4 regions of the Desulfotomaculum defluvii genome follow, and region 2 is predicted to be linked to each of the others. Evidence: riboswitches for the same ligand, from Rfam matches in the RefSeq annotation. Region 2 holds a riboswitch; each other region holds the start of a gene.
The links. A riboswitch is a leader RNA that binds a small molecule or an ion and turns the genes downstream of it on or off. The one in region 2 is predicted to bind cyclic di-GMP.
Positions count from the first base shown of each region.

Region 1: it holds a riboswitch for cyclic di-GMP, as region 2 does, so the genes downstream of both, ACYQ03_RS04295 (hypothetical protein) here and ACYQ03_RS08985 (response regulator) in region 2, are expected to answer to the same signal.
Region 3: it holds a riboswitch for cyclic di-GMP, as region 2 does, so the genes downstream of both, ACYQ03_RS17440 (GspE/PulE family protein) here and ACYQ03_RS08985 (response regulator) in region 2, are expected to answer to the same signal.
Region 4: it holds a riboswitch for cyclic di-GMP, as region 2 does, so the genes downstream of both, ACYQ03_RS05030 (methyl-accepting chemotaxis protein) here and ACYQ03_RS08985 (response regulator) in region 2, are expected to answer to the same signal.

Region 1 covers NZ_BAAHYV010000006.1:334,507-342,456, reverse strand. The annotation lists gene gap (type I glyceraldehyde-3-phosphate dehydrogenase) at 1-281, opposite strand, end outside; gene rpoN (RNA polymerase factor sigma-54) at 404-1,828, opposite strand; gene ACYQ03_RS04310 (MBL fold metallo-hydrolase) at 1,958-2,962, opposite strand; gene whiA (DNA-binding protein WhiA) at 2,943-3,911, opposite strand; gene ACYQ03_RS04300 (hypothetical protein) at 4,125-5,201, shown strand; gene ACYQ03_RS04295 (hypothetical protein) at 5,219-5,476, opposite strand; cyclic di-GMP riboswitch class I at 5,517-5,598, opposite strand; gene ACYQ03_RS04290 (hypothetical protein) at 5,657-6,292, opposite strand; gene ACYQ03_RS04285 (tyrosine-protein phosphatase) at 6,311-7,126, opposite strand; gene ACYQ03_RS04280 (S-layer homology domain-containing protein) at 7,202-7,950, opposite strand, start outside.
Region 2 covers NZ_BAAHYV010000007.1:391,231-399,180, reverse strand. The annotation lists gene ACYQ03_RS09010 (arsenite methyltransferase) at 1-561, opposite strand, end outside; gene ACYQ03_RS09005 (ArsR/SmtB family transcription factor) at 613-927, opposite strand; gene ACYQ03_RS09000 (metallophosphoesterase family protein) at 1,137-1,856, opposite strand; gene ACYQ03_RS08995 (ArsR/SmtB family transcription factor) at 2,065-2,436, shown strand; gene ACYQ03_RS08990 (permease) at 2,945-3,949, shown strand; cyclic di-GMP riboswitch class I at 4,165-4,250, shown strand; gene ACYQ03_RS08985 (response regulator) at 4,328-4,717, shown strand; gene ACYQ03_RS08980 (DUF5714 domain-containing protein) at 5,013-5,774, opposite strand; gene ACYQ03_RS08975 (cupin domain-containing protein) at 6,588-7,088, opposite strand; gene ACYQ03_RS08970 (YjdF family protein) at 7,497-7,916, opposite strand.
Region 3 covers NZ_BAAHYV010000008.1:413,393-421,342, forward strand. The annotation lists gene pilM (type IV pilus biogenesis protein PilM) at 1-581, shown strand, start outside; gene ACYQ03_RS17425 (hypothetical protein) at 582-1,256, shown strand; gene pilO (type 4a pilus biogenesis protein PilO) at 1,219-1,953, shown strand; gene ACYQ03_RS17435 (TldD/PmbA family protein) at 2,042-3,493, shown strand; cyclic di-GMP riboswitch class I at 3,619-3,704, shown strand; gene ACYQ03_RS17440 (GspE/PulE family protein) at 3,779-5,452, shown strand; gene ACYQ03_RS17445 (type IV pilus twitching motility protein PilT) at 5,454-6,536, shown strand; gene ACYQ03_RS17450 (type II secretion system F family protein) at 6,816-7,950, shown strand, end outside.
Region 4 covers NZ_BAAHYV010000006.1:478,931-486,880, forward strand. The annotation lists gene ACYQ03_RS05025 (chemotaxis protein CheW) at 87-500, opposite strand; gene ACYQ03_RS05030 (methyl-accepting chemotaxis protein) at 519-986, opposite strand; cyclic di-GMP riboswitch class I at 1,251-1,337, opposite strand; gene ACYQ03_RS05035 (Crp/Fnr family transcriptional regulator) at 1,730-2,419, opposite strand; gene nhaC (Na+/H+ antiporter NhaC) at 2,808-4,229, shown strand; gene ACYQ03_RS05045 (Leu/Phe/Val dehydrogenase) at 4,251-5,351, shown strand; gene ACYQ03_RS05050 (phosphate acyltransferase) at 5,560-6,456, shown strand; gene iorA (indolepyruvate ferredoxin oxidoreductase subunit alpha) at 6,482-7,950, shown strand, end outside.

The DNA.
Region 1 (7,950 bases), on a different contig from region 2:
GCAGGATCACCTTCGGCCACTACTTTTATTTCCTTACCATTAACCATAATACTGTCTTCAGTGGCGGATACATCTGCATTTAATATACCGTGCACTGAGTCATACTTTAAGAGGTGTGCCAAAGTCTGGGCATAGGTTAAATCGTTAATAGCTTTAAAGTCTAAGCGGCGGGACTTATGATTAACCAATGCTACCTCAAACTCGCCACGCTCGATGGCGCAACGCAGCACATTTCTTCCAATACGACCAAATCCGTTGATACCTACTTTAATAGGTGCCATTTGTAAACACACTCCTTAAAATTTATTATGTCACAATACATTGTGCTCCTATTAAATTGTATGTCTCATTTAAGAAATGTTTTCAACATTAATTACAATATCCCTGCCAAATAATAAAATTTTTAATATCTTTTTCTTCTGGTTGTGGAAGGAATGCCCAATTCATCACGATATTTGGTCACCGTCCGCCTTGATATCTTAATCCCCCGCTTGCCAAACAATTCTGCAATCTTTTGATCACTCAAGGGGGTTGAGGCATCTTCTTCTTGAATAATCTCTTGCAAAACCTTTTTCAAGCTCTCCGAGGATACTTGAGATCCACTGGTATCGCTAAGCCCTGAGGAAAAGAAATACTTCATTTCAAATACTCCCTGGGGAGTCTGTATATACTTATTTGAAGTGGCCCGACTCACAGTGGACTCATGCACACCAACAATATCCGCAACTTTTTTTAGATTTAAAGGTTTAAGAAATTTAACCCCATGTTCTAAAAATTCCCGCTGCAAATCCACCAAGCAACTGGCTACTTTATACAGGGTCAGCCTACGTTGCTCAATGCTACGAATTAACCAAGCTGCTGCATTTAATTTTTCCTCTACAAACTGTTTCGTATTCTGATCCGCTGAACTATTTTTAGATAAAACTGTACGATAGGTATTATTAATGGAAAGTCTTGGAATGGCAACGTCATTTACTAATATGATATACTGACCTTCCACCTTTTCCACCACCACATCGGGGGTAATATAACGAAGATCATCATTTTGGGTAAAATTCCTACCTGGCTTTGGTTCCAGCTTCTTTAGGATATCTGCAGCCTCTTGAACCTCCAAGGGAGATACATTTAATTTAGCTGCAATTTTGGCCATTCTGCCCCCAGCCAGATCCGGTAAATAATCCTCTATCAGTACTTTTACAAGGGGATTGTCAATCTTCAATAATTCCATTTGAATTTTGAGGCATTCCTGCAAATTTCTAGCTCCCACACCTGGTGGGTCAAAACCTTGCAGTACCTTAAGGGCCTCTTCCAACTTGGCTATCCCTACACCAAGCTGTTCATCTGCATCTCCCAGGTCAATACCTAAATAACCCCGGGCATCAATGTTACCGATTAAATATTGAACTATCTGCTTGAGCTTTTTATCAGCTCGGCTAAGGCTAAGTTGAAAGGTCAGGTGTTCTATCAGGGTGGGGGCTGGGGTAACAAATTGTTCGTACCCCGGTTGTTCTGCAACCTCCCGCTGACCACGCATGGGAGAAAGGCCAAGATCACTGCGATCTTGAAAATACTCTTCCCAATCCAGGTCTAATTCTTTCTTAGGATTATTGTTATCTATATCTGATTCCTCTCGGGAGGAAATATTGTCTTCGCCGCGCTCTTGATCGTGATCCTTTACTTCCAGCAAGGGGTTTTCCAACACCTGCTGTTCAACGTATTCCACCAATTCAAGAGAAGATAATTGTAATACCGTGATGGCCTGACGAAGTTCAGGTGTCATAATAAGTTTTTGGGTCTGCTCCAAATTAAGTCCAAAATCTATTCGCAAGATCCATCACTCCTTTTAGTTGTTAGCCATTAGCTGTTAGCTTTTAGTCGTTAGCCTAGTAGCCTTTGGCTCACGTGTTCCAACCCGCATAACGCTCAATAGTAAATGAACCCTTACCTATGTTCTTGACTAGTCTCTATTTTCCTGCCAAGATTCGAGTAATTTTGCAATATTAAACTTCCCTCCATCCTCGGCATAGAGGGTCCTTACTCCACTTTTCTTCTCCACATAGTAAGCCATACTGGAACGAAGGTCTTCTGGACGCAGGCAACAATGGTTAAAGTGGGTTATGATACAAAGTTTGACCTTGCTGTTTTCCAATAAATGAGCTAACCCCAATGTGGTTATATGCCGGTGGGCATATACATTATGACTGGTAACATTGGCAATTAATACATCAACCTGACTAAAAACATCTTTGATATCCTTACGATATTCAACAATGTCTAATAAATCTGTAATGGGTTCCCGGTAGGATAAATCCTTGGGCCCTTTGGGTGTCGTATACCCCTTGATGTAATTGGTGTCACTGGTATAACCAAGGGTAAGCTGCTCTGTATGTATAATAAAACCGTAGTTTTCCTCTGCATGATGTACTGGTATAGGAGTCAAGTTGGCTCTACCGATGGCAATGGGTTGGTGAGGCTGCAGATTTGTCACCGCAGGACCTCCCTTATACCCCGAAAGCTGATCCTTGCCCTGGTGATAGAGGCTGATGAGTCGGTCTCGCTCTAAAACCTGGCTCGGTGCCAATACCACTCCCCGACGCGAAAACATCCCCCAACACATGGCCTCAATAACCGCCTCGGCACCAGCATAGTGATCTAAATGGCCATGGGATATATAGACGCCATCCAAAGTACCTAAATCAAATTCAGCCTCCCTGGCCCGCACCACAGCTCCTGGCCCCGGGTCCACATAAAGACGAATACCACCCAATGTCAGGATAAAGCCCGCAGTCCGAGGGACTTGGCTAAAGACTGCCTCGGGATTACCGCCTGTACCCAAGAAAAGCACACTGGCCACCGAAGCAGCCTCTCCCGGTTCCTCCCGATGCCGATATCGACAAAAGGAGTCATAGGCGGCCACCCCTGTCTTTTTCCTAAGTTCCTGATCAAGCTTGTTTAGGTCCATGATCTTCCTTCCTTGAGCGAAGCTTTTCTGCCAAACGTTCGATCTTACGCATACGATGATTGACCCCGGATTTACCCACCGGCGGGTCCCAAAGTTCCCCCAATTCCTTTAAGCTGGCATCGGGATATTCTAGACGGTATTCCGCTGCTTCTCGCAGGGCCTTCGGTAGTTTATCCAGTCCTATGGTTTCGGCCAGATACTTTATGTTCTCCAATTGCCGTACCGCAGCATTGACAGTTTTATTTAGGTTCGCCGTCTCACAATTGACCAGCCGATTTACCTGGTTTCTCATGTCCTTGTATATTCGGACATTTTCAAAATCCAGCAGGGCTGAATGGGCTCCCATCAGATTTAAGCAGTCAATGATTTGCTCACTGCCCTTCAGATAAACTACATACCAGTTTTTCCTGGGGCTAACCTTGGCCGGCAGGGAAAAATGCTGCATCAGTTTTGCTAGATCTTCTGCATGCTTCAGGTTATCAGTAATGATTTCCAAATGATAGGTCCCCTCAGGATTATTAACGGAGCCACCTCCCAAAAAGGCTCCCCTTAGATAGGCCTTGCGGCAGCAATCTCGTGAGATTAAATCCTTGACGATACCCTCTTCAATAAAGCTAAAGCCACCTGCTGCAAAGCCAAGGGCCTTAAATATCTCATCAATACCCGGTTGGGAAGGAATACGAACTAAATAAACATTGTTTTTCCTCAACCGCACCTTACGTCGAACCATAATCTCAGTGGCCAGTCCAAATTGGTTTTTTAAAAGAGTAAATATCTTTCTGGCAACGGCGGCATTTTCAGTGACAATATTTAGGGAAAATTTCTTCATACCATTAATCTGTACACTGCCATCCATCTTAATGAGGGCAGCCAGTTCCGCCAAACGGCAGCATTGTTTATTCCCCACTACCCGCGCCAGTTCATTTTTCGTTACTGCCGAGAAGGACATGTAACCCCTCCACTCCAAAGGATATTATACCACAGTTAAAATGGCACAATATGGCCTGATGCAAATTTTATACCAAAAATATCGTTTTATTAATGGGTTGTTCGACTTTTAAATATTTTGGGTAAAAAACGTCAGCCCCGGAAATGTTTTTTTATAATTAAGTCTTTATTTAGAAATTATTTCCATTTATAATATAGTAGGGAGTGATTAGTTTTGCGAAGAAGTTTTGAACAAATACAAAAAATCATTATTATTTCGGCACTTACCTTAGGCCTTCTAATATCTGTGGGCGGTGTTAGTTATAAGTACTTGTTGGCCAAAGAACCCAATGCCATAACTACCCAAAACATGACTTCAACAGCCGTGTCAGGTAATCTCTACAGTAAACTGCAGCTCAGGCAGCCTATAAATGTAGTGGTTTTTAGCGACCAACAAAGGGTCTCAAAGGAACAGCTTGATCAATTGGCCCAAGAGCTGGCCACAGAACTCGGCTGCAAAGTATTCCTAGCTTCCCCGGTAAGTTGGGACAACTCCGGTTGGAGTACCCTGATGACCTTAAATAATTTTATAGCCAGCGAGCCAGAGGTACCTGATCTGATTTTATTATACCCCAGTACCGGAGACCAGCAAGAAATAAAAGTTAAAGAGTCCCAGAGTATCTATGAAGCTATCCTGCAGACGACTGGTAAAGCTTTTCCCAGGGCTGAAATATTGGTACAGGGCCACAATCTGCCAGGGGCCCTTCAGGAATTGGTTCAACATTATAGCTTGCCTGTGCTAGAAGATGACAGCAGTCTTGCTTTGATAGATCTGTTAAAAAAGAGAGCAGCCTCTGGATTTACCGGAAACAATATTACTAATATAAAACCCCTTTCAGAAATAGAGAAATATTTGTCCTGGCAGCGGATCTACAAAGCTTCCCTTACTCATTTAATGGATAAACCCAATGTCAATGGTAGCTTACCAGTATTGGTTGGTTCTCAAAATGGAGCCTTTGTGGAAAGTATCTTTGCCGGCAATACCATAGGGGTACTGGTGAAGTGTGTGCCCGATGGCGGCATGGCCAGAGTGTATGTGGATAATGAAGGGTACGAAATCATTAACACCTATGCACCTGAGCCTGTAATGAAGTATTTCCTAGTGGCAGATGCCCTAGCTTCGGGTGAGCATCGGGTCAGACTCACTTCCCTTGGTCAAGGTAAATACCCCTCCACCGGAACCAGAATCATTTGGCATGGTTTTGATACAACAGGAAGTAAAGACGCAGCTAAAGGCAAAACCGGGAGCTAGCCCCGGTTTCGCTTTTTCTAAAATAGATTCTTGCATTTTTGAGCAATTTCAATTTGTTTCTCCAGATACTCAATAACAGTGTCCAATTCCCTATTGTCTAAACGTTCAATTTTACGAGATCCCAGAGCAACCTTGATAAAATGCTCTGCCTCGGAGGGCTGATAGCCCTCGTTAACTAATTTCTGTCGTAAGGTTTCTACCTGCTGTAGTCTGGTGCCATGATTACTATTGTCAGAAACAAAAACGCCTCTCAGGGCTTTTAAATAAAATGACACTTGGTAACCTCCCTAAAGCCCCGACCATATATACATTGTTTTCGGCAGCCCGGCCACCCTAGCAAAACCTTAGGTCCGTGGCTTTGCGTCCTACCCTTTCGGGCAGTTTGCCTTTGTCGGAACATATATTATTCAATTCGACATATTTTAATAAATCCTCTTTATTAAAAAAGATTTACCTTATATCTTACTTAGTAATTGTTTTCTACGTTCTTTCTTTTGCTGTTGATAGGTCTGTCGTGCTTGTTCAGGCATGCTACTTTGATAACCGTATTCTTGTAGTTCATTCTCAGCAAAGGCAATGGCTGCATAAACCCGCGCATCACATTGGGCCTCTAGACCCTGGGCCAAATTTAGGTATTTATCAGCCAGTGCACTTTTTGAACCTTTTCTTTGGCCAGAAACAATTTGATGATATTCTCCTTTGGCAGAGGCAATTAACCCTTCTAATTTACCATTGTACTCACCCTGCAAAGAAACTAGTTTCTTTTTTAGTCGGTTTTCAATATCTGCTTTGCTTGGAGCAGCGTCAGATGCTTGGGCAGTACTCTTATTTCCAGGAGAAGCACCCGCCTGTCCTGAACCCGCCTCCATAACTCCAACCCTTTCCAATTGTTCTTCCTGTTCCTTTAACTCTTGCACTTCTGGTAAGGCTGCAAATTCCTCTTTGGTCAGTAACTCAGTTTTTTGTTCTTCTCCGGTTTTAGTATCTAACTCCGAAGTACCATTCAATACAAAACGGTCAAAATATATATAACCTGCAGCTACAATTAAAGTCAAGCAAACAAGGAGAATCCCTAATTTTTTAATTTCCATCACCTCTAGTCCAATGAATTAACGAAACAAGCGGCTAAGCCTCCCTAGCAAACCCTTATCCTTTCTATGTCTAACCCTTTTTCGCTGCTCTGGATAGGGTTCTATATCAGCCTTATTGATAGCTTCCCCATTAATTAGCTTGGTAGGATTACCAATAACCAACTGGTTGGCACGCTCCTCCCCCACCAGTTCCTTAGCCCTTGCCCAGGCCTCCTTCATTTGAAAAGGCCGCCGTATGGTATCGTGGGCATCAGAGGCTATAAAATCTACCCAGCCCAAACTAAGAAATTCTTGGGTTAGTTCCTGTATAGTACTACCGAACCTCCCAGTTAAACTTCCTGCAGTAATCTGCACTAGGCAGCCCTTTTCTATTAACTCATGTAAGACCCGTGGGTTTTCTGCTATCTCCTTATTTCGTTCTGGATGGGCAATAATGGGCTTAATTCCTTTGAGCATGATTTCAAAGATGACTTGACCTGCATAGGCAGGTACAGAGTTTAAGGGGAGTTCAAGAAGCATGTGTTTTTTAAAATCACAAACAGTTAAGGCACTGCCACTACTTAATCTGGCAGGAACATCTAAGGTAAGATGCACTTCCATGCCCGGTAATATTCTTAAGGGAATTCCTTTGGCATCCAGTATTTCTTGGAACTCCCTCGTTTTAGATAATACTGCTTTTCCTTCATTAAAAAACACCTCAGGAATACAGTGGGGTGTAGCTACAATCTCTGTTATGCCCTCTTTTACTGCCATTTCCGTCATTTGCAAACTTACTTCTAGGGCTTGGGGACCATCGTCTAAGCCAGGCAAAACGTGACAATGAATATCAATCAAACTATTTCCTCCAAAAAGATAGTGTAAAAGATGACCCTGTGGTCCACAGGGTCATCAGTTTGTTATGCTTTTTGTTTAGGTTAGGGGAATAAAAGTCTTACTTAAATTAACCATAAAATCTAAAGTTTCTATAAGACTATCATAGGTACTATCTTGTTTGGCTGCTAGTTCTTGCTTTGCCAACAATATTACTGTGGCATCTACTTCAACACCAGTCGTAGTTCCATCGTTTTCAAAAACAATACCTTTAAGTACTCCACCAATCAAGGTTTCCTCTGGGTACTGTGCTTTAAGACGATCAAAGGTTAGTTTTGCTACTGCTTTTAGTTCCGGGTGGTTACGATCACGCAACACATCCAGAGCTGCATTGTAAAGATCCCTTTCATAGTTGTCAGATCTTATGGGACAAGTTCCATTAACTATACAACTATATAAATCAATGGCATATTTATAGATAACCTCTTGATTAATATTATGTTTGCGAAGCTTGATCACAATATCATCAAACTCTGTTTTTAACTTTTCAATCTCGCCACTGATAAGCTGAACACTTTCTCCCACGTTGTCGCGTCCCAAGTGAGATAGCCCACGAATTGTTGCTAAAGCAAAGCGTGCTTCTTCAATGGTAATATTTGTATTTGTTATATTCTCGAAGCCAGCCTTCTTCAATGCATCAAAAATTTCATCTTCAGTTAATGAATTAACCAATTGATCTCTTTGTGCTACTAAATTATTCCACTCATCCTCAGAGAGGCTATTAAAGCCGATTTGAATTGCTTCTAGTAAGGCCTGTAGGGTTGGTTCTGATGGAACAATATCTCCGG
Region 2 (7,950 bases):
TCTGGTTAATACAATGTCAGACACCGCCAAGCGTCCACCAGGCTTTAATACCCGATAGGCCTCCCGCAAGGCCTGGTCTTTGTCTGCCGAAAGATTGATCACACAGTTGGAAATAATCACATCGATGCAGTTATCTGGCAGGGGGATTGCTTCCAGATGGCCCTTTAAAAACTCGACATTCGTAATACCAGCCTTTGCTTGGTTAGCCCTAGCTTCGGCCAGCATTTCATCGGTCATATCCAAGCCATAGGCCTTACCCGTGGGACCCACCCGGCGGGCTGACAGCAATACGTCTAAACCTGCTCCACTGCCTAAGTCCAGCACCACTTCACCTGGGTGTATCTCCGCCAGGGCCGTGGGGTTGCCACAACCAAAGGTATTGGCCACCAAATCCTCAGGCAGGCCTGCCACCTGCTCTGAGCTGTAAAGCCCACCGGTAATGGGGTTGGCCTGGTCTGCCGAACCACAGCAGCAACTACTGCCACCACAACAGCCACCGCTCTTTTGGGTAATGGCTCTGGCATAACTCTGCCGCACCATTTCCCGGATACTCTCATTCATTAAAAGGCCTCCTTCAAATCAATTTTTTTTGATTTATTTATCTAAAAAAATTTACTTCAAGGCAAAATCCTGGTCTAACTGCTCCATGAATTGTCTCAGGGTCTTGGTATTGATAAAATACATCTTCCACTTCCCCCTGGGTTCCTCGGTCACTAGCCCTGCCTCCACCAGTTCTTTCATATGATAGGACACCCTGGACTGGATAAGACCCAACTCTGTCATTAACTCACAATTACATAAACCTGGTCGCTGGTCTTCCACACCGGGTATGGGACAACAACCGGCCTTACTTTGGGCCAGCATCAGCATAATTTTATAACGAATCGGATCACTTAGTGCTTTGGCAATTTTCACATTGTTGTTCATAGCCCTATCATATCAAATTTTTTTGATGAAAAGCAAGGGCAAAAACAAAAACACCCCACAAAGTTGTGGAGTGCCTCACACTATTTTCTACTAGGACGGAAGGCGCTCATGGCTTCGCCCGCTTCTTTTGAAGAATTTAATTGGCCAATTCCAGCATCTCAATGACTTCCGGGTTGTCATGAAATTTAAATTCCTTTAGTGCAGAAAACTTAGGCCTTCCCGGTGCGAATAATCTCAGCAAATTCCCTCGGCAGGCCCACAGCCTCGATCTCCCTAGCTGTTTGTTCAAAATCATAGGATACCTGAATATACTCCATCTGCAAGCTTCCTTTGGTCGCAACCACCAGGGCATAGCCAACATTGGCATTGCCGTGTTTGGGCTTACCGGCACTACCTGCATTGATGACATGCCCACCAAACACCTGCTTATGATAGGGCAAATGGGTATGGCCACAAACCAACACATCACAATGATTCTCCGTTAAGAACTGCCTTAGGATTTCTTCGGAGGTATCTTCAAAAAGATATTCATTTAGCTGGCGAGGACTACCGTGCACCAACAAGAATTTCAACCCACCGGCGGTAAACTCCAAACGCTCTGGCAATTGCCTGAGCCACGCTTTATTTTCTTCGGAAGTATGTTCTTTGGTCCAAAGGATGGAGCTTTCCCCCAGTTTCATGGCCTGTTCATTCTTATAGTCACAACCACAGATAATACGCATATTGCCAATGGCATCATCGTAGTTACCCATGATGGTAGGAATGTTCTCATGCCGTAGCAGGTCAATCACTTCGTTGGGCCGGGGGCCGTAACCCACCAAATCCCCGACACAATAGACAGCGTCTACACCCCTTTGTCGAATATCCACCAGCACTGCCTGTAAACTGAATAAATTACTGTGTACATCTGCAAAAATGGCAATCTTCATGTCTGATGTCTTCTCTCCTCTGTTCGTTTTATGACACCTGGTGATTCTTTACTATCAATATTTTGAGTCGAATCAGTTTCAAAAAGCAATTAAGTTTATGTAAAATTTCTGTTAAAAAAAGATAACGGAGAATAAGTTGATTATATCATTAAATAGTAATATAATAAAAAATCATATTTAAAGATTTAAATATATGAGGTAGTGAGATATGGAACGGTTAGTGAGTCTTTATAAGGCTTTGGGAGATGCCCATCGGCTGAACATTCTTCAAATGCTGTCGGGACAGGAAATGAGTGTCTGCGAAATCATGCAAGGCCTCAGCCTCTCCCAACCAGCGGTGTCACACCATTTAAAAATTTTACGTCAGGCAGACTTAATAGAAAACGTCAAACATGGCAAGCTAGTGCTGTACACCCTGAAAGCCAGTGGTTTACAACAAATTTACCCGCTGGTGGATCAGCATTTAGGTGAGTTACTGCAAACTACCACCGTTGAAGTCAAACCCTCGGCCCTACGAGAGACTCCTAATTATTGTGAGCTGATGGGCTTAAAAAAATCTGTCTGTGAAAAAGATGAATAAGGAGAATTTCTCCATATGGCTGCCTTTGCAGCGATCATTGGTCCCCTGATTGAGGTTCCGGTGGGGATCGCTCAGGTGGTGCGGTAAAATAACAGTCTCTTTAAAAATATCAACCCCGGAAAAGAACTTTACTCTGTTCTCTACTGGGGTTTCATTTCGTTTGCCCTGGCAATCATTAAAACTTAACTAGCCAAGCTATCTTCTAAAAGTTTAGCCAGCCTGGGAGCCAGCATTGGCTGAATCCTGTTGACCTGCATGGTTCTGTCTAGCATCTGTCGGACTTGCCTATGGTGTCAACCCTTGGCAAATGATATTGACAAATCTTCATTTTAAGCTTAATATTCATATATAATTATATTTGCATATATCAATTGGGTTCAGAAAGGAGACGGCTACCAATTCGTTAACCCAAGTCTTTAGAACTTGCTGATTAAACAAGGCTTAGGAATTGCTTTAGGCAGTAAAGCTTTTATTTGTCGGCTCAAAGAAAAGTTAAGGGGATGATTTCATGTTTATATTTGACTGGTTAAATAGTCATCTGCTAAAGATGGAGTGGCTCTCCAACCTAGTCAAGACCTTAGTGGAACAGGTATTTGGATTAAGCATTCAAGGACGTTTGGGCGGCAGTATTCATTTTTTCATCTATGATGTGATCAAAATATTTATCCTTCTATCTGTACTTATTTTTGCAATTTCCTATATCCAAAGTTTCTTTCCACCCGAAAGGACCCGTAAAATACTAGGAAGATTCAATGGGATTACAGCCAATACGCTGGCCGCTTTATTAGGCACTGTTACCCCCTTTTGTTCCTGCTCTTCCATTCCGCTTTTTATCGGCTTTACCAGTGCCGGGCTTCCGATTGGCGTGACTTTCTCCTTTTTAATTTCTTCCCCGCTGGTGGACTTGGCATCTGTCCTGTTGCTCGCCAGCATCTTTAATTGGAAGATTGCCATTGCCTACGTGGTCGTTGGACTGATACTTGCTGTAGTAGGGGGCACCGTTATCAGTAAAGCCAAGATGGAGGAATATGTTGAATCCTTTGTTTTCGGCAATCAAATAGCTGAGGTTGAGGAAGAGGAATTAACAACTCGTGCCAGATTGGAATTTTCAAAAAGCCAAGTGAAAGACATTGTTAAAAGAGTATGGCTCTATATTCTAATTGGGGTGGGGATTGGAGCCGCCATCCATAACTGGATACCGGATCATATCATCAGTGCGGTACTAGGACAGGATAAATGGTATTCCGTGCTCTTGGCAACAATAGTAGGTGTGCCAATGTACGCCGATATCTTTGGTACACTGCCCATTGCCGAAGCCCTCGTTTTGAAAGGAGTTGGAATAGGAACCGCTTTATCATTCATGATGGCAGTAACCGCCTTATCCCTTCCTTCGATGATTCTGCTTAAAAAGGTAGTCAAAACAAAGCTTCTAGCCGTATTTTTTGGGGTTGTAACCATTGGCATCCTCATCATCGGCTATACCTTTAACGCCTTTGGCCATCTGCTAGTATAATACACTCAAAACTGAAATAACCACGACTGGGAAGTCGTGGTTATTTTTATGTTAAACAATCTATGTTCTCCAATTTATTGGAACTCTCCAATATTCCTCCTGGTAAACTCCATTCCCAAACAGGACCATAGCCCTGCATAAATATGACTTATTTCCTGTTAACTCTATAACATAGGACTGATATATATATACTTAGAGTCCCAAAAGTTTTTATAATCTGAAAAAGGCAAACTTAGTGAAAGCTAAGGACGCAAAGCCACGGGTCTAAGGTATTAGTTGCTAAGATAGCCGGGTTGCCAGGAAAAGGAAAAATAGGTTCCTTAAGATTCCCTGGCCTTCCTTTGGGATTTTTTATTTCTAGGGAAGGGGAATAGGGTTATGAGAATAAGCTCAATCCTTTTAATTGATGATGATGATTTTCACAGTCTTTCTATATCAGTAGCTTTATCAAATTGCAATCTTAAAGTGGACATGGCAAGGTCATTGGCTGAAGGGCACAGGATACTTATTGATAAAAAGCCGACTGTAGTTATCTTTGGAGCTGGTATGACTGATAATATCTCACTAAATCAGAGTCTCAAGTATTCAAGTATTTTGAATAGGAAATATCCCGGAATTAAAATAATCTTTATTACTAAAAAAGCCTATAAACAAACGGTTTATAAAGTCTTCAACACCGGGTGCAATTCAATACTTTGTTGGCCTCTAAATTTTTCAAGGCTGCTTAGAGAAGTGGTAGAAGATACCTCGGCAATTCAAAGAGCCTAAATGCTAATAATATATATTTTTTTATCGTTACTTATAATGACGGGGTATAAAGGAAGGTTTTAAACAAACATAAAAACGACACATGTAGAGCATAGCTCGTAAATCTGATTACGGAATATGTTATACGTGTGTTTTTTTATGTTATAGGAAGCATACGCTCAAAGCTTTCATATCTTACTTCAACCAATTGAACAGCCCCATATAAACTATCCGGGGCATCTTAGCAGACTTTTGAAAATCCGACAACTGATTATTATACCTAATACTGGAAGAATTAAATAGGATATGTCCTTTCTTAATCCTGATAATATTGGCATCCTTCTTTTCTACAGCCGTGCGGATGCCGTTTGCTATCACCGCAGACCAACTCCATAGTACAGGGTAGGGCAATTTTTAGATATTCCTTTACGAGTTGGCAGCTTAAAGTTAAAGCCGTCCGTACAAAATTTTTACAACAACATGGGCCAGTTTGATTTGCTATGGTTTCAATAACCCGAGACACAACAATCATGGTAGTGGCAGTTTCCTTATCTTTTGGACAGGCGGCACCCAAAATAACGCTAAAGCAAGCCCCAATAGCAGGAGCTACGCCGCAAATACCAGTTAAGCCACAATAGGCTCCTATAGCCTGTTTTCTTGTTCGGGTCAGAGCTTCGACGATTTGGCTGTCTGTGATTTTAATTTCTTCGTTGTTTTTAATTGCTGCCAAAAGAGCTCCCGCAGCAATCCATGCATGTTCACAACCCAGCATAGGTATGGGGACTGATTTTATCATCATTTCGGCAATTTCCAATGGATTAGTGCCCTGCGACATGAGAGCCAAATTTAAGATTTTTTCATAAGAATCTTTCCCATGACATTCGTCACAGACATAATGGCCATTTGAACAGCAAACATAGCCAATTTCTTTTCGCCCGCAATATATGCAAGAAAACTCTCTACCAGATTCCAGGTAATCAAGTTTATTTCCACAAATCAAGCAGTTTTCTAAAATATTTTCCTGGTGTTGACCAACACCTTCTTGGGATGGGCCTCAACAGCGTGTCCCGTGTCCCATTCCTTCTATGGTCATTATAACACCCCCCAAATCTCATCTTACTGGGATTAGTGACGCTACCGTTTCATGGCTTGCAACAGCTATATGTTAGGTGCTGCTGTTATGGTAATTATGGATGCGGTGACGACACTTGGTCCGTTACTAAGTGTTATTATTTCATGGTGAACATCTATATCCTTTGCTTTTAATACAAACTTTCTTGTTGTTCTTATTATGAACTGTTTATAAACTACTCCTAAAAATTATTTAGAAAACTCAGCCAAAATATTGTAAAATGTTATATTTTTCTATAAACTTATAGTAAATTCGCACCATTGTAAACAGGACAATAGTCATGGGTATCTCGTCACTAATGGAGGGAATTAATCTTGTGGCAAAAACGTTCTTATATACAAAGCCTTTCTGATCAACTAGAAAAAGAAGATTCTTTGTTGATCAAACAAATTTATATTTTTATTATTTCTAGTTCTGCTGTCTACCTTACCTGGAAAGTTTTAAATTACCAAAATTACCTTGTTTGAGCCTCCAAGTACCCAATCCTCTCTTGGTCCTAAAAACAAAACCATTGTCATCACTGCCGACCTTCTCAATATACCTATTTACAATAACATCACATATTTAGACTCAAGTTCCATCATTTAGCATATCGTATGTGTGGTATGTCGTTTCATTGATACTGTTCTACATAAAGATGGCAAAAGCCAGACTTTAACTATTGGGGAGTCTGGCTTTTGCCATCTTTAGGCTAATATTTGCTTTACAAAAGCATCAAGCAGTTTTTAAGGACATAATTTATATAAGAAATTTCTTTTGTTATTCAGTTCTGTGGTGTTCTTCAGCTTCTTCAGCATCTGCTTTTGTTCTATGAACAGTTCCGTGTGGATGCTGAGGTGGTGCATAAATAGAATATAATTTAATTGGTTTATTACCCATGTTAATTAGATTGTGCCATTTACCAGCAGGAATAACAAACACATAATCATCGCAGACATATGCTTGAAAATCCAATCTGTCCTTTCTATCTCCCATTAGAACAAGTCCTACCCCTTCTTCAATACGTATGAATTGATCGAGGTTGGGGTGCATTTCTAAACCTATGTCTTCTCCCACATTAATGCTCATCAAGGTAAGTTGTAAATATCTTCCTGTCCATAAAGCAAGACGAAAATTATTGTTCTGCTTTGCAGCTTGTTCTATGTTAATAACAAATGGGTAAGGCCCATAATCCATTAATCTAATTGGAACACTGGGTTGATACTGATTAGGGAACTGATTCCCATATCCTGGAACTGGATAGTAAGGCCAGGGATACATTTTACGATAATTACTCAAATTAAACACTCCTTTCCTTAAATTTACAATATTATATGTCGGGTATTATGAAGTGTGCATGTGAGAACCAGTGTGGAAGGCCCCCCACGGACTGCAAATCAGTTGGCCTATCTGTGACTATTCCTTTTAGCTAATTTATACTACTGTTTCAGGTTACCAGTTGGCTGTTGCATCAGCGGGCACCTTTCTGAGTGGGACCAGAGGTATAAAAATACCCCTCTTGGGAGGGGTTGCCGCTGTTGGTTGAGTAATAAGACAGGTATATCTATATGTAAGGGTAGCTCTCCGTTAGTTCCAGTAGACTTCTCCTTTCATTTGCCTTCTGACCCAATGAACAGAAACGCAATTATAAATAAAAAATACTCACCCGCTAAAGGTGAGCATAAATAATCAATGGCCTTTTCTTTTTTTCTTTTTCTTTTCCTGTTGAAGCCTAAATTTTAACTCCAATAATTCTTCCTTTCTTGCCTTTGAAAACAGCTCTTTTTCCTTTTTGTTAGCCTCATGTTCTAATTTCATGGCAAGTTGCGCTTTGGTACTATAACCTGCATTTTTTACTTCTTTGTGTATTTCTCTTTGTAGCCTTTTGGGATTAAGTTTTTTCCTGGTTACATCGTATGTTGCTAATGGTCTACTAAACTTTAACTTTTTAAAGTTGTGATTTACAAACTGGAAAACCTCATAATCTTTAGGCTCTGAACCAAACACTACCCTTGAAGTCTCCAAAAACTCCTCATATGTCCTTTCAAAAACTCCTACCCAAAATGGCTCTTCAAAAAATACGGTTAATTTGATGCTAACAATATTCATTTTCTTCCCCCTGTATAATTTACTACAGAGAACG
Region 3 (7,950 bases), on a different contig from region 2:
AAGGTGAAGCGGAAGATCAACTGAATATTATGTTGATTGCCGTTCCCACTGCTTTAGTAGAACAATATTACCATATCTTTTTCATGGCAGGTTTGACCCTTAAGGCCATTGATTTACAAGCCTTTGGACTTTGGCGCCTATTTGGTAGGACTGAGAGCACTAGGACCCTAGCTGTTTTGGATATTGGTTCAACCTATTCCCAGGTTTTAGTAATGAAAGAAGGCAAGATCAAGTTCCTTAGGGGCATAACCATCGGAAGTCAAGCCTTTATACAGGAAATTGCATTCTTAAATCACCCTGAGGCCCCAGGCGGTATGCATAACCTAGCACTGGAACTAAAAAGATCCTTAGATTACTATTGTAGTCAAAGGGGCGAAGAAACCATTCAACGGGTCATTTTAACCGGAGGCGGCTCTAAACTTAATGGCGTGGAGCAATATTTAAGCAGAATTTGTAGTGTACCAAGTCAGATCGAAATACCAGCCCATTGGCGGAGTTATGACCAAGATTCAGAACAAAATACACCCTATGATCCTTCCTATGCAGTTTCTCTAGGCCTGGCTCTAAGGGAGGTTATTTGAATGTACCGTGTGAATCTCCTCCCCCCTTACCTGGAACCACAGAACCCGAAGGATTATCGGAGGAAACTTGGCTTAATCTTGCTGGTTAGCCTATTATTTTTACTCCTCTTCCTAAGCTACGGGATCTTTTATACAAAGCTTACATTACTGCATAGACAAGTGGAACAGCAAACAAAACTATTAGTTCAACAACGAGACAAAAGCAAACGAATAGAAAATTTAATGGTCCTAAACAAAATGAAGCAAGAACAACTTGTTGCCCTTTCTGGCATCGCCAGTAACCGACTGCAATGGTATGACCTACTACAAGATTTACCTCTAGCACTGCCCATGGATACTTGGGTTACAGGTATTGAAATCAAAAGGGTTGAAGGCATCTCCACGGCAGGAGGATTTGTATCTTCTGTTTTAGGTCCCCATAACGGAATTGCACAGGAGAATCTAAAAACAAAGACTAGCGAGACAATTAACAACATCCCCCAGTCGCCACCAGTTCCGAATATACTGTATATCTATGGTGCCTGTTGGGCCATAGGCTCCGTGGGCGTGTTGGTGGACAACCTAAGCAAATTGCCCTATTTCCACAATGTAAAACTGGTGGAAGCAAAATATGATCGGGAAAAGGGAATGATAAAGTTTGAACTGGTGGCTAAAATTAAAATTCCTCAGTCCTAGGGAGAAAGTACTCCTCCTAGGCCTCCTTGGCATGCTGGTTTGCCTGGGTTTTTACAGCTTGGTTTTGGAGAAGCAAATTAATCAATATACAGATCTGGATAGCAAGCTTCAGCTTACCCAGCAAGAATTAGCTAAGGCCCAAAAGCTATTGGCAGGGGAAAAACAGCAACAGGAAAGGGCTAAGGAAGTGGAAACTAAACTTAACTCGGTCCTATGCCTGTTTAATACTCAGGTGCACACCGGGAATGTCCTGGCCTATTTAAATTGGCAAGCCTATAAAAGGCATACTTTCCTACAAGATCTTAAGCCCTTGCAGGTGGTAGATAAGAAATATTATTTTGAGATTCCCTTTACCTTAAAGGTTCAAGGTAACTACCAGTCTGTTGTGAACTATATTCAGGTACTAGAAAGCTTACCTAATGTATCAGAAATTCGCAGGGCGGAATTTCGCCCGGTTGACAATATAACCACGAGTTTAGAAACCAACACAGACATTACAGTAGAAATAGACATGGTAATTTTTTCAGCGAAAGATGCAACCAAAGCCCTAGTGGAAGGTAAGGAACTGGCAGAACGCTGGAAGGTTGGACGGGATGATGCCTTTCAATGGTTGGAACCTCTTTCTCCACTGGATGAGATGACAATTCCCTATTCAGGAACCCTTCAAGACAAACAGGAACTAATTGGCAATGGATAAAATATAATATAAAATGATACACATAGATTCTCTTTAATAGGTAGAAACTAGAAAAAATAGTCTGTGGAATTTTAGGAGGGACCCAATGTTGGTTGATAAAAACGAATTACAAGAGGTCTTAAATGTTGCCCTAGCCAATGGCGGCGACTTTGCTGATATTTTTATCGAAGAGAAACAAACAACTGGTATTGGTATGGAGGCTGGTAAAATTGAACGGGTTAACTCAGGTCTGGATGCCGGAGCTGGTATCCGGGTGTTATCTGGGGAAGTCACAGCCTATGCCTATACCAATGACCTGAGTAAAGCTGGTCTGCTGGAGGCAGCTAAAATTGTCAGTCATGCTGCCAAGGGTAATAAAAAAGACCTTAATTTAGATTTAACTTCTATTAAACCACTGGTTAACTTTGAAATTAAAACTCGACCGGAAAGTGTTCCCACCACTGCTAAAGTGGATTTGGTAAAACAGGTGGAAAGAGCCGCCAGAAGGGTGGATACAGAAAAAATCAAGCAGGTCATCGTTGGTTACGGTGATACTGTACAAAGGGTAACCATCGCCAACACCGAAGGTACCTTTGTGGAAGATGAAAGAATCCGTACCAGGATAATTGTCAATGTGGTGGCTTCGGAAGACGGTGTGATCCAAACAGGCTATGATGCCATCGGCAGTCACGCAGGTTTTGAATTGTTTGAGCAACACAATCCCGAAGAATTTGCCCGGGTTGCGGCCCAGCGGGCAGTCAATATGCTTAGTGCTGTACCTGCCCCCTCTGGTAAAATGCCTGTGGTAATGGCTGGAGAAGCCGGTGGCACCATGGTTCACGAGGCCTGCGGTCATGGACTGGAAGCCGATTTGGAACAAAGGGAACTGTCGGTTTACACCAACAAGAAGGGTCAGCAGGTGGCCAGTGAATTGGTAACGGTGGTGGATGACGCCACCTTAGACAATCGTTACGGTTCCTACCGTTTTGATGATGAAGGGGTACCATCCCGTAAGGTTACACTTATCGAAAATGGTATCCTAACAGACTACCTTTATGACCATTTGACAGCCACCAAGGAAGGTCGGGAGTCCAATGGACATGGGCGCCGGGAATCCTACCAGCACAAGCCAATACCTCGTATGGCCAATACCTACATTGCCTCTGGCAAAGAGGATCCAGAAAAAATAATTAAAGACTATAAAAGTGGTTTGTTGGTCAAAAAAATGGGCGGTGGTCAGGTGAACACCACAACCGGAGATTTTGTCTTTGATGTAGCTGAGGGTTATTTGATTAAGGATGGTCAAATTAGCCAAATGGTCCGCGGCGCGACCCTTACGGGCAATGGTCCTGAAGTATTACGTATGGTGGAAAGGGTTGGGTCCGATCTGGGCTTTACTATTGGTACCTGTGGTAAGGATGGCCAAGGGGCGCCGGTTTCCGATGCCCAACCTACCATGGCCATCAAAGAACTGGTAGTGGGGGGTACCGCCCACGGCGATGATACTCAACAATTGAGCAGGCAGTTAGAAAAATGCTCTGGAAAGATTAGAAGAATCTAAAAAATAGGACGGCTATGGTCGTCCTATTTTTTGCATTTAAATTATTTTTAGATATTTTTATATTTAGATTATTTAATTCAACAGGATATTTATAAGAAAAGTAGAATATCATTAACCAATATGTAGAATATTTGAGGCATACTTCCTGAAAGGGAAGGACGCAAAGCTTCGGGCCTAAAGACATTAAGTCTATGGTAGCCGGGTTGCCTTAGGCTTAAAAAACGAAACCTAAGTTTTATTACGATTGGTTTCGTTTTTTTTGTATTAATATATTGGGGGAAGGTTATGAAATTTACCCGTAGTTTTTTAGGAACCTGGTTAGTTAATGAAGGTATTATTAGTCAAAAACAACTGGAAGAAGCCCTAGACTATCAAAAACAAAACCCAGGTGCTGGTGTTCTGGGTAAGACTTTGGTCCAGTTGGGGTATTGTTCGGAGGACGATATAGCTCGAATTATTGCGAAGCAAGCGGGGGTTCCCTTTGTTTCGCTTGAAAATCACACCATAGACCCCGCCGCTGTTGCCACCGTATCTATTGAAGTAATGAAACGCTATAAAGCATTTCCCATTGGCTTTAGTGAAGGTAAGCTATTGGTGGCGATGCAAAAACCTACGGATATTGTAGCCGTTGATAATTTGCGTGCTTTAACAGGTTTTGAAATTATGCCGGTATTTTCTCCTGATAGTGAACTGGAAGTGGCCTTTGAAAAGTATAGCCGAGAAGCTATGGAATTCAACAAAGTTGAAGAAGAAACACAGCAGATTGAAGAAATAACAGCCACTATAGATGACGATCAGAAACCAGCTGTCCAGTTGGCCAATATGATTTTATCCCAGGCTGTGGCCGCCAAGGCCAGTGATGTTCACATAGAGAGATACGAACAACGTATGAGGGTGCGCTTTAGAATTGATGGCGTCTTGCATGATATCATGGAACCGCCGGTAAAGATGCACGCTTCCTTGGTATCTCGGATTAAGGTTATGGCCAATATGGATATTGCCGATCGTAGGTTGCCCCAGGATGGACGGATGTCCCTGAAAATCGAAGGGAGACCCATTGATATTCGTGTGGCTACCTTACCCACAGCCTATGGTGAAAGATTGACCATGCGCCTGTTGGATGGCTCCGCCAGGATGATTACCCTGGGGGAACTGGGCATAGCTAAAGAAATTCTTGAAAAATACCGTGAGGTTATTAATTTACCTTATGGTTTTATATTAGTTACAGGTCCCACCGGAAGTGGAAAAAGTACTACCCTATATGCCAGCCTAACTGGGGTGGATCGGGTCGGTAAAAATGTTATTACCATTGAAGACCCTGTTGAATATCGTATTGAAGGAGTTAATCAAATTCAAGTTAATCCCCAGGCAGGTCTTACCTTTGCTTTGGGCCTTCGTTCCATCCTGAGAAGTGATCCGGATATTATCATGGTGGGTGAAATCCGGGACCAAGAAACCGCTAAAATTGCCATTGAATCAGCCATGACCGGTCACATGGTCTTTGCTACCTTACATACCAATGACGCACCTGGTGCCATTAGCCGCCTAACGGAAATGGGTATTGAGCCCTTTCTTACTGCGTCCTCCTTAGTATGTGTTTTGGCCCAGAGGTTAGCACGGGTACTCTGCCCCCATTGTAAGGAAAAGATCCAGTTAACCAGAAAGGATTTGGCCAAAATTCCTGACTTTCCCTTTGCAGCAGGTGAAGACGAAGTTACCCTGTATAAACCGAAGGGATGTATGAGGTGCAGCAACACTGGCTTCCGCGGCAGGTTAGGTATTTACGAACTATTATTTGTTACAGAAAAAATCCAACGTTTGGCTCTGGCCAAGGCCTCAGCTAAAGAAATAACTAAGACTGCCCTAGAAGAAGGTATGGTCGTTCTAAGGCAGGATGGTTTACTAAAGGTCAAACAAGGTATTACTTCCCTGGAAGAAGTATTAAGGGTGGTTGTGTAATATGGAAAACCGAAAAGTACCGGATATCAATGAGATATTAATGCGTACCGTAAATATGAAAGGTTCAGATTTGCACTTAAATGTGGGCACCTCTCCGGCAGTTCGTGTATATGGTGAACTTGTACGCATGGAAGATGTACCCAGGCTGATGCCCAAGGATATTGAAAATATCATTTATCCTATTTTACAGCCCCACCATCGGGAACAACTGGAGAAGAATTTAGAACTGGATTTTTCCTATTCCATTCCGGGAGTTAGCCGTTTTCGAGGCAATATTATGTGGCAAAGGGGAACCTTGGCCGTCAATTTTCGGGTGGTTTCCATAGATATTCCCAAACTGGCTGATCTAGGTTTACCGCCCACGGTGAAGGAGTTTTCCCGCTTGCCTCGGGGGTTGGTGCTGGTAACCGGACCCACCGGCAGCGGCAAATCCACTACCTTGGCTTCAATTATTGATCTAATAAATGAACAAAGAAGCTTAAATATTGTTACCATAGAGAATCCCATTGAATTTTTGCACAGTCATAAAAGGTCCATTGTCAAACAGCGGGAGGTGGGTATTGACACTCACTCCTTTGGCAACGCTCTCCGTCATGTCCTGCGCCATGACCCGGATGTTATCTTGGTGGGGGAGATGAGAGATATCGAAAGTATCTCCATAGCACTTACTGCTGCGGAAACTGGTCACCTGGTATTTTCAACCCTGCATACCCAAACAGCCACCCTGGCTGTACACCGTATTGTTGATGTGTTTTCCGACAGTATGCGCAATCAAATCAGACAGCAGTTGGCAGACTCATTACAGGCTGTCATTGCCCAGCAGCTTATACCCCAGGCAGACGGCAAAGGAAGAACTATCGCAGTGGAACTATTACTTACCAATCCCGCTGTGAGAAATTTAATTCGTGAAGGTAAAGAGCATCAACTTTATACGGTCATGCAGACATCCCGTAACAGCGGTATGCAGACCATGGATCAGGCCCTGGCTAACCTTTGTTTATCAGGAAAAATCACCCGTAACATGGCTCTCGAACGCTGCGTTGACAAAATCGAACTGGAACGAGCTTTGAATAGGGGGTTTTAGCTTTTAGCCATTAGCTGTTAGCTGTTAGCTGTTTGCTGTTAGCTGTTAGCTGTTAGCTGTTAGCTTTAACTAACCAAAGGGGTCTGACTCCCGTGCAAAACGACAATCTAGGTGCCTGGCACCGTTGAACCAATACAGGCGTTTAGCTTTTAGGTCTTTTAGTTAAGAGCTAATGGCTAACGGCTAATAGCTAATAGCAAAGACCAAAGGACTACCCCTAAGTCAAACGGTAATAGCTAGAAAATTACCCTAACCTAATTTAACAAAGCAGGTGGTAGAATGCCTTTATATTCCTATGAAGCAATGGATAATTTGGGCAACATGATAGAAGGAAAAATAGAGGCAGAGGACCAGTGGACTGTGGCAACCCGATTGAGTAAGATGGGCTACACCACCCTAGCAGTGGAAGAAATTAAGGAGTCCACTAATAAAATTACCTTTGGCAAGCGTAAGGTTAAAATTGGCGAGTTGGCCTTTTTCAGTCGTCAACTGGCAGCTATGCTTTTGGCCGGTATTCCCTTGACTCGCTGTCTTTATACCCTAAGCGAGCAAACCAGTAATCAAATGCTGGCTGCCTGTGCCGGTGATATTGCTACTAAGGTAGAAAGTGGTACTGGTTTTTCAGAAGCTATGGGTTCTCATAAAAATATTTTTTCACCCATGTATATTGAGATGGTTAAGGCAGGGGAACTCAGTGGTTCCTTAAATGAAATCTTAACCAGACTATCTATCCAACTGGAGAAGGATAAGCTGCTAAAGGATAGTTTAAAGGCGGCTACTTTTTACCCTTCTGTAGTTCTGACCTTCGCTGCCCTGGTAATTATTGCCATGATGTTTTTTGTGGTGCCAATATTTATGGGTATGTTTCCTCCGGGTATGGAATTACCCCTACCTACTAAGATTGTAGTGGGATTCAGTAATTCCTTGCGGAACTACTGGTATCTACATGTCATAGGCTTTGTATTGACCATTCTGGGTCTAAAAATATATTTAAACAGTGAGTTGGGTCGTAAAACCTGGGATGAAATCAAATTTCGTCTACCCATCTTTGGAGAACTCTTTAAAAAGGCCACTATAGCTCGCTTTTGTCGTATGCTGGCAACATTACTTGGCGGTGGTATTCCGGTTTTGCAGGCCCTAGAATCTGCCGGACCATCCTCCGGCAGCAGACAGGTAACGGAGGCCATCCGCCTCACAGGTACACGGATTCAAGAAGGGCAAAGTATCGCCACACCCCTAAGAGAAAGTAAGTTCTTTCCGCCAATGGTAATCAATATGATTGCGGTGGGTGAGGAAACAGGCCAACTGTCAGCCTTACTGGGCAGAGTGGCTGATTTCTACGAGGAAGAGGTGGCCACCATGACCAAAGGTCTTTCTTCTATCCTGGAACCCCTGTTACTGATCATAGTTGGTA
Region 4 (7,950 bases), on a different contig from region 2:
AATGTGCTTGGTACTAACTAGGTATCTTCAAAATTAAAAGCCAAGAGATCTTTCCGACCGCTTGGCTTTGTTTAATAACCATTTAACTAAAAACTAAATTTGTCAATGTCTAAGATTAACCATAACTCTTCACCTTTTTTAACGATACCTTTAATATATTGATTACTTCCAACCTTTAGTTCTACCTGTTGTATTTCATCATCCTGGAAATCCTCTACTTCACATACGTTATCAACTATTAAGCCATACTTACGATTACTGACATCAGAAATAATTATTCTAGTGTCTTCAGTAAATTCACCTTCTGGTAAACCTAAATACCGTCCTAATCTTACCACGGGAATAACCTTTTCTCTTAAACTGATAACCCCTTCAATAACACCAGATGTGCCAGCAATAGGAGTTATTTTTTGAAGCTTAATAATTTCTTGGGAGGACATTATGTCTATTCCGTACTTAATATTACTAATCTCAAATATTACAGCTTTAGTTCTGGCCATTATTGAAACACCATCCTTTTATAATTCATCATTAGATAGTTTACTAAGTTGCTCGGATAGTGCCATTATTTCTTCAACGCTTGCATTTACCTCTTGAACTGCAGCTGCTTGTTGTTCGGTAGTGCTTAAAGTAGAGCTGGAAGATTCCAGTGTTTTATGAACTGACTTTTGTATGTTAGTTGTTAAATCTCGTATTCTTATAACTGTTTGCTTAGATTCATCAGATAGTTTTCTAATCTCTTGGGCTACAACTTCAAAACCTCGACCTGCTTCGCCTGAGCGTGCTGCCTCAATTGCTGCATTCAGACCTAGCATTTTAGTTTCATCGGCTATCTGTTTAATAAAAGCCAGTACTTCATTAATTTGAGCTGAAAGAGACTGTACATTTTCTATTTCTTTATTTAATAGGTGTTGGTTTTGTGAAACCTCTGCTCTGATCTTTTGATTTTTATTACAAAATAAACTTTCATGATCCCTGCTGGTCACTGGCTATGATAAAAATTGAATATGACCTTTAATTTTTACAAAACACCTAAATCTATATTTAGAGCAAGATTAGTTCGTTGTTTTATGCGGAGGTTTGACCCCGATAGATAACTGAATGGAAAAACTTTTGAGAACAGGATTTGGATCTAAAATCAGGATAAAGAGATGTGTGGGGTTGGTAATATCATAAAAAAAACCATCAAATTTGTATTTGAAGGGCAAACCAAGACACAATTACCTTTACACTGTAAAAACACCATATGTATAGGCAACCTGGCAATCATACCTATTAATAGGCTTAGACCCAAGGCTTTGCGTCCCTAACTTTCGTTAAGTTTGCCGTTTCTATATTTTTTGACAAATTATGATAAATAATAAGCTAATAATACATTATTTTACGAGTATTTGCAATTTACGAAAAAGATGTTAATTTTATTAGTTAGGATCTTAGAATTTTAGTCTGTTCCTATTACGTGTGATGTGTGAACAACTGACCAGAAAGAAAATATGATAATCAGTTATAGTTCTCCACTGAAATTAATTCCCATATTATAAAGCATCCTTGTACAGTCCAAGCTATTCTTCAGCAAAGTCCTCAAACAGGGTGTTTTTTCTTCAGCATAGGTCTTACCAATTCATAATACGGAATCAGGGCTGCAAATATTGCATTATTTATAAAAAAATGCAATATTTGCAGCCCTGACTCCATGTACCTTTAAGCATTTAAGAAGCTACAACCTATCTTAGTCTATTTTGCTAAATATTCCTTTCAATATATCTAGATCTTTTACTATAACATGACGCGTGTGATCTTCTAATGCATGTAATTCCTTTAAACGTTTTAGTGCTTGGTTTACAGTAACCCGGTGCATTCCTAAAACACCCCCTATGTCTTCCTGTGTAAGGGGAATCATTGGGGTACCTTTTTTATCTGTAAGATTATGTCCTTGGTGCAGCAGGTAGACTAGTTTGGCCACACGTACGATTGGTTTGTTGAATGTGAAATCTTCTACTTGTGTTGATAAAATATGAACTTTCCTTGATAACATTTGGATAATAGATATGGTAAGATCGGGGTGTTTCGCAATTATTTCTTGTAATACCACTTCTTTAGGGAATACATAGATTTCACAATCAGTAAGGGCAACAAAACTATAGTCACATGGTTTCTGGTTAAAAAAGGGTGTCTCGCCAAAAATACAACCTGAATCAATATACCAGACAATTTTCTGATGTCCTGAAGGACTAATTGCAACGGTTTTAACCCGTCCATTTTTTAAATAATAAAGGCAGTCAATCAGTTTACCTTCATCTATAATAATACCTTTTTTTTTAACTTGCTTAACTCTTCCTTTGCTCAAGACACTATCCCATTGAATTTGCTGGTCTGTGTATATCCACGGAGAGCCTAATAATTCTAATTTTGTATTCATAGTTATTATGTCCCCTCTGATATAGCTAATGCACATGAAAAGTATACTATGTTTTGTCAAATCGGACAATGTAAATGCTAATGTGTATTCTAAAAAAGTAAATTATCTCAAAAAATAATTAACTTGTAAATATGACAACAGACTTAATCAGGTAATTTACTTATCATAATAGCTAAGAGGAAACCATGCATGGAATCTGGTGTTTGTTGAAAAGTTACACAAAACCACAGTTAGGAGGGATAGTTTTAACTTTTGTGCCTAATAATGCAAGAGGTAGCTATTTAGGTCACCGTAAGGCACTGCGGTGCTGTTGAATATCCGTAAGCATAATTGGTTATGAGTTTATTGTTCATTTTTGGTAGATATATTGAGATGGAGGTTGAGCATATTGGCAGATGGTAGTGAAAGAAAACCAAGTTTGTCTGAAGCCACTATGGCATTTGTAATCCCTGTAATGTTTATATTATGGGGCACAGTTATTGCAAAATTACCTGCTGTACTTGCATTGATTATTGCAACAGTAATCGCTTGTTTATTTGGCAAATACTTTGGTTACTCATGGAAAACTTTGCAAGAAGGTATGTTCGAGTCTGTGTATCGGGTTAATATTGCTATTTTTATTTTGATAGTTGTGGGTATGTTGGTAGGTGTATGGATTCTTGGGGGGACTATTCCAACTATCATCTATTGGGGTCTTAAACTTATATCTCCATCTAGTTTTCTTGTTTCAACTTTCTTATTGTGCGTGGTTGCTTCTACCATGACTGGGACATCATTTGGGACCATAGGAACAGTTGGTATTGCTTTAATGGGTGTTGGTCAAGCACTTGGTTACCCATTACCGTTAATTGTTGGGGCGATTGTTTCTGGAGCTTATTTTGGAGATAAAATGTCTCCTGCATCTAGTTCAACAAATATTGCCTCCTCTGTTTGTGAAGTTGATTTGTTTAGCCATATTGGTTCAATGATGTGGACAACATTACCTGCTGCTGTTCTAACAGCTATTATTTACACTATCATGGGTATGAATCATACAGGCGGAGGAGACCTTGGGGGTGGGATTGCAACTATCCTACAGACGCTAGGTTCCACCTTCAATCTATCACTCTGGACATTGGTTCCGCCTCTGGTATTGATGGTATTGGCTTATCGTCGAGTCCCTGCGGTGCCACTTCTTACCCTCTCTGTTGTCCTTGGTGCTATAGTTGCATTCGTAATTCAAGGACAATCAATAAATGCCATTTGTAATGCTGCAGTTAATGGTTATGTAGGCCAAACAGGGGTAAAGCAATTAGATTCCTTGCTGAGTCGTGGTGGAATCAATAGTATTACTAGCACAGTAATGTTATTGATTGCTGCAGTTTCCTTTGGTGGTGTTTTAGAAAAAACTAGGGTATTGGAAACCATTGTAGATGCAAGTCTAAAATGGGCTACCAATGTTGGTCGACTGATTATCGCAGTTTTATTTGCTAGTTATATCATGCTTATCGGGACAGGTAGCCAGTCTGTTACGATGATCATTCCGGGACGTGCCTATGCCCCAGTATTCAGAGAAAGAGGGTTACATTTGAGAGTCCTTTCTCGGACAGTAGAAGATGGTGGTTGTATTGCAAGTCCCCTTGTGCCTTGGAGCGTTCATGCTTTTTATATCTTTGGTATTCTTGGCGTAAGTGCTTATGATTTTGCACCATATGCTTTTATGTGTTGGCTTGTTCCACTATTCTCAATTACCTATGGGTATACAGGCTTTGCTATATGGCGATCAGATAATTCAAGTATTCGTAAACCCGCAGCTACAGTGAAGGCTTAAATTTTTTAGGAGGCAAAAATGATGTCAAAGAATGAAAATGATCAAGTGTTTAGTATTTTTGAACAAATGGAAAAATATGGCCACGAACAGTTAATCTTTAACTATGATAAGACCACCGGGCTAAAAGCAATTATTGGTATACATGATACTACTTTAGGACCAGCTTTAGGCGGATGCCGAATGTGGAATTATGAAAGTGAACAGGATGCAATCATAGACGTACTACGTCTTTCCCGTGGTATGACGTATAAATGCGCTATTTCTAATGTAATGTGTGGTGGTGGTAAAACTGTTATCATTGGCGATGCCAAGAAAGATAAATCCGATGAACTTTTCCAAGCTTTAGGAACATTTGTGGAAACTCTGAAGGGGCGTTTCTGGACTGGGACAGATGTTGGAACCACCGGGTTAGACTTTGTTTCTGCTAATAAACAAACTAAATTTGTGAACGGATTGCCAGAAGAGTTTGGTGGTAGTGGAAATTCTGGGATTATTACTGCTTTTGGTGTCTATAAAGGGATGAAAGCAACTGCCAAAGCAGCCTTTGGCACTGACTCCTTAAAGGACTTAACGGTTGCTATTCAAGGCCTTGGTAAGGTTGGTAAAGTTCTTACCCAACATCTACTGGGCGAAGGTGCAAAAGTAATTGCTACAGATATTTTCGAAGAGAATATTATAGCAGTAAAGGAAGCTCATCCAGAAGTTACAATCGTTAAACCTGATGAAATCTTTAGTGTAAAATGCGATATCTTCTCTCCAAATGCCTTAGGTGCAATTATTAACGACAAAACAATTAATCAACTTACTTGTAAAGCTATTTGCGGAGCAGCAAATAATCAGTTAGCTGAGCCTCGCCATGGGGATAAATTGCACGAGCTGGGTATTCTTTTTGCGCCGGATTATGTAGTGAATGCTGGTGGACTTATTGCAGTGGCTGATGAATTCTATGGTTTCAATAAAGAACGTGCTTTTAAGAATGCAAGCTTAATTTATGATACAGTAGGCTGTATTCTTGAAATTTCCAAGAAAGAAAACAAACCACCCTATGCAGTAGCAGATCTTCTTGTTGATGAAAAGCTTGATAAAGTGATGCGTTTGCAAAATAAATATACTGTTAAATAAATCAGCACTGCAGTATAAGACTAAGAATAATTTGTTGGTGGTTGTAAAACTTAAATGAGGTTACTCCACTTAATGGAGTAACCTCATCACCTTAAAAGGATCTTGTTAGTAATCGTCATGGTTAAACATAAGAAAAGATTTCTTCTTATTAATTATTAGTGGTTCAACCTTTTAGTTCATAGAAGGAACCTAGAGGGGAGGATAAACTGTGAACTACAGCGGATTTGACGCATTGCGGAAAAAGGCAGTTAATATGCCCAAAAAGATAATAGCAGTTGCTGCTGCCCATGATGAAGAAGTTATTTTAACTGTGGCAGAGGCCTATAAAAAAGGCATTGCGGATTTTATCCTGGTTGGGGATAAGAAACTGATAGGGGAACTGGCACAAATAAATGAAGTAAATTTTGATTTTGCGGTAATTGAAGAAAAGGATGAAAAAGAGGCAGCATTGAAGGCGGCTGAGCTTGTCAGGACAGGTAGGGCAGACGTCTTAATGAAGGGACTTTTGAATAGCAGTGTGTTCTTAAAAGCAGTACTGGATGAAAACAGAGGCTTGAAGACCGGAAAACTGCTAAGTCATCTGGCAGCCTTTGAGATTCCTGCCTGTGCCAAACTAGCTTTTCATACCGACGGTGGCATGAACACATTTCCGAACCTGGAAAGTAAAAAACAAATTATCGCCAACGCTCTGGATGCTCTGAATAAAATGGGCATCGAGGAACCAAAGGTGGCAGTGCTGGCGGCCAATGAGTTAGTCAGTGAAAAGATGCCTTCTACGGTGGACGCAGCCGCTCTGGTTGAGGCGGTGCAAAAAGGCGAACTGCCGAGATGTATCATTGAGGGACCAATGGCCATGGATGTGGCATTAAGCAAAGAAGCAGCCGGGCATAAAGGTATTGCCAGTAAAATAAGCGGTGATGTGGATTTGTTCGTAATGCCAAACATTGAAGCTGGCAACATGGTAGGAAAGACACTTCTCTATGCCGCTAGGGCCAAGATGGCAGGGGTAATATTGGGGGGAACAAAGCCGGTTGTCATGACCTCTAGGGCAGAAAATGCTGAGGGTAAATTGAATTCAATTCTTTTAGCATCCTTGGTATCGTAACAACTAGGAAGGGGAGCAAAACATCATGAAAAAATTGCTATCAGGCAATGAAGCATTGGCCAGAGGAGCCTACGAAGCGGGCGTGCGGTTTGCAGCAGCCTATCCGGGTACCCCAAGCACAGAAATATTAGAAAACATAATTCAATATAAAGAGGTCCGCTCCGAGTGGGCACCCAACGAAAAGGTAGCCATGGAAGCTGCAATTGGAGCATCCATCGCAGGTGTTAGAAGTATGGCCTCTATGAAACACGTTGGGCTAAATGTTGCGTCTGATCCTTTGTTTACCTTTGCTTATACAGGTGTAAATGCCGGTATGGTGGTAATTACAGCGGATGAGCCGGGGCAGCATTCGTCCCAAAATGAACAGGACAATAGAAACTATGCCAAGGCTGCAAAGATTCCGATGCTTGAACCCTCCGACAGTCAGGAAGCAAAGGACATGATCAAGGAGGCCTTTGCCATCAGTGAAGCAAATGACACACCGGTATTGATTCGTATGACAACAAGGGGTTGTCACTCTAAGAGCATTGTTGAAATCTCAGAGCCAATTGAGGCACCTTATAAGGAATATGTAAAGGACGTTAAGAAGTATGTTACAGTGCCAGCCAATGCCAGGGAAATGAGGAAAAGGGTTGAGGTACGGGAAGAGGTATTGGCAGCATATTCTAATAGGTCACCCTACAACAAGATTGAAAACGAGGGTAAGTCAATTGGTGTTATCGCTTCTGGAACCGCCTATTGTTTTGCCAAGGAAGTATTTGGGGAAGGAGTAAGTTATCTGAAACTAGGCTTCACCTATCCGCTGCCGGATCAATTAATTGAAACCTTCTGCAAGGGCATGGAAAAAATTTATGTTATTGAGGAAAATGATCCAATTATCGAAGAAAGAGTAAAAATGTTAGGCTTCTCCTGTCATGGCAAGGATACCTTCCCACCCTATGGTGAACTAACACCAGATGTAATTCGTAAGTCCGTTTATGGCACAGAACTGCCGGTAATAGAATATGACGAAACAAAGATTATCCAAAGACCACCTACCCTTTGTGCAGGATGTCCTCATAGAGGTTTCTTCTATGAACTAGGCAAGCGGAAAAACGTCATGGTGGCCGGTGATATTGGCTGCTATACCCTGGCCTTTGCCGAACCATATAATGCCATGGATTTCAATATTTGTATGGGAGCAAGCTTCAGTGCAGGACATGGTGCCCAACTGGCCTTTGATCTCAAGGGAGATAGTACAAGAGTAGTATCCGTTTTAGGGGATTCTACCTTCTTCCATACGGGAATTAACTCCCTAATTGAAGTTCTCTATAATAACAGCAAAACCGTAAATGTCATCTTAGATAACCGCATTACAGGAATGACAGGGCACCAAGAAAACCCTGGCAGCGGCAAGCATGCCAATGGCAGTGCTGCACCAATCATTGATATTGAAACAGTAGTCCGAGCCTTGGGTGCCAAGCATGTAGCAGTCATTAATCCCAATGATTTAGC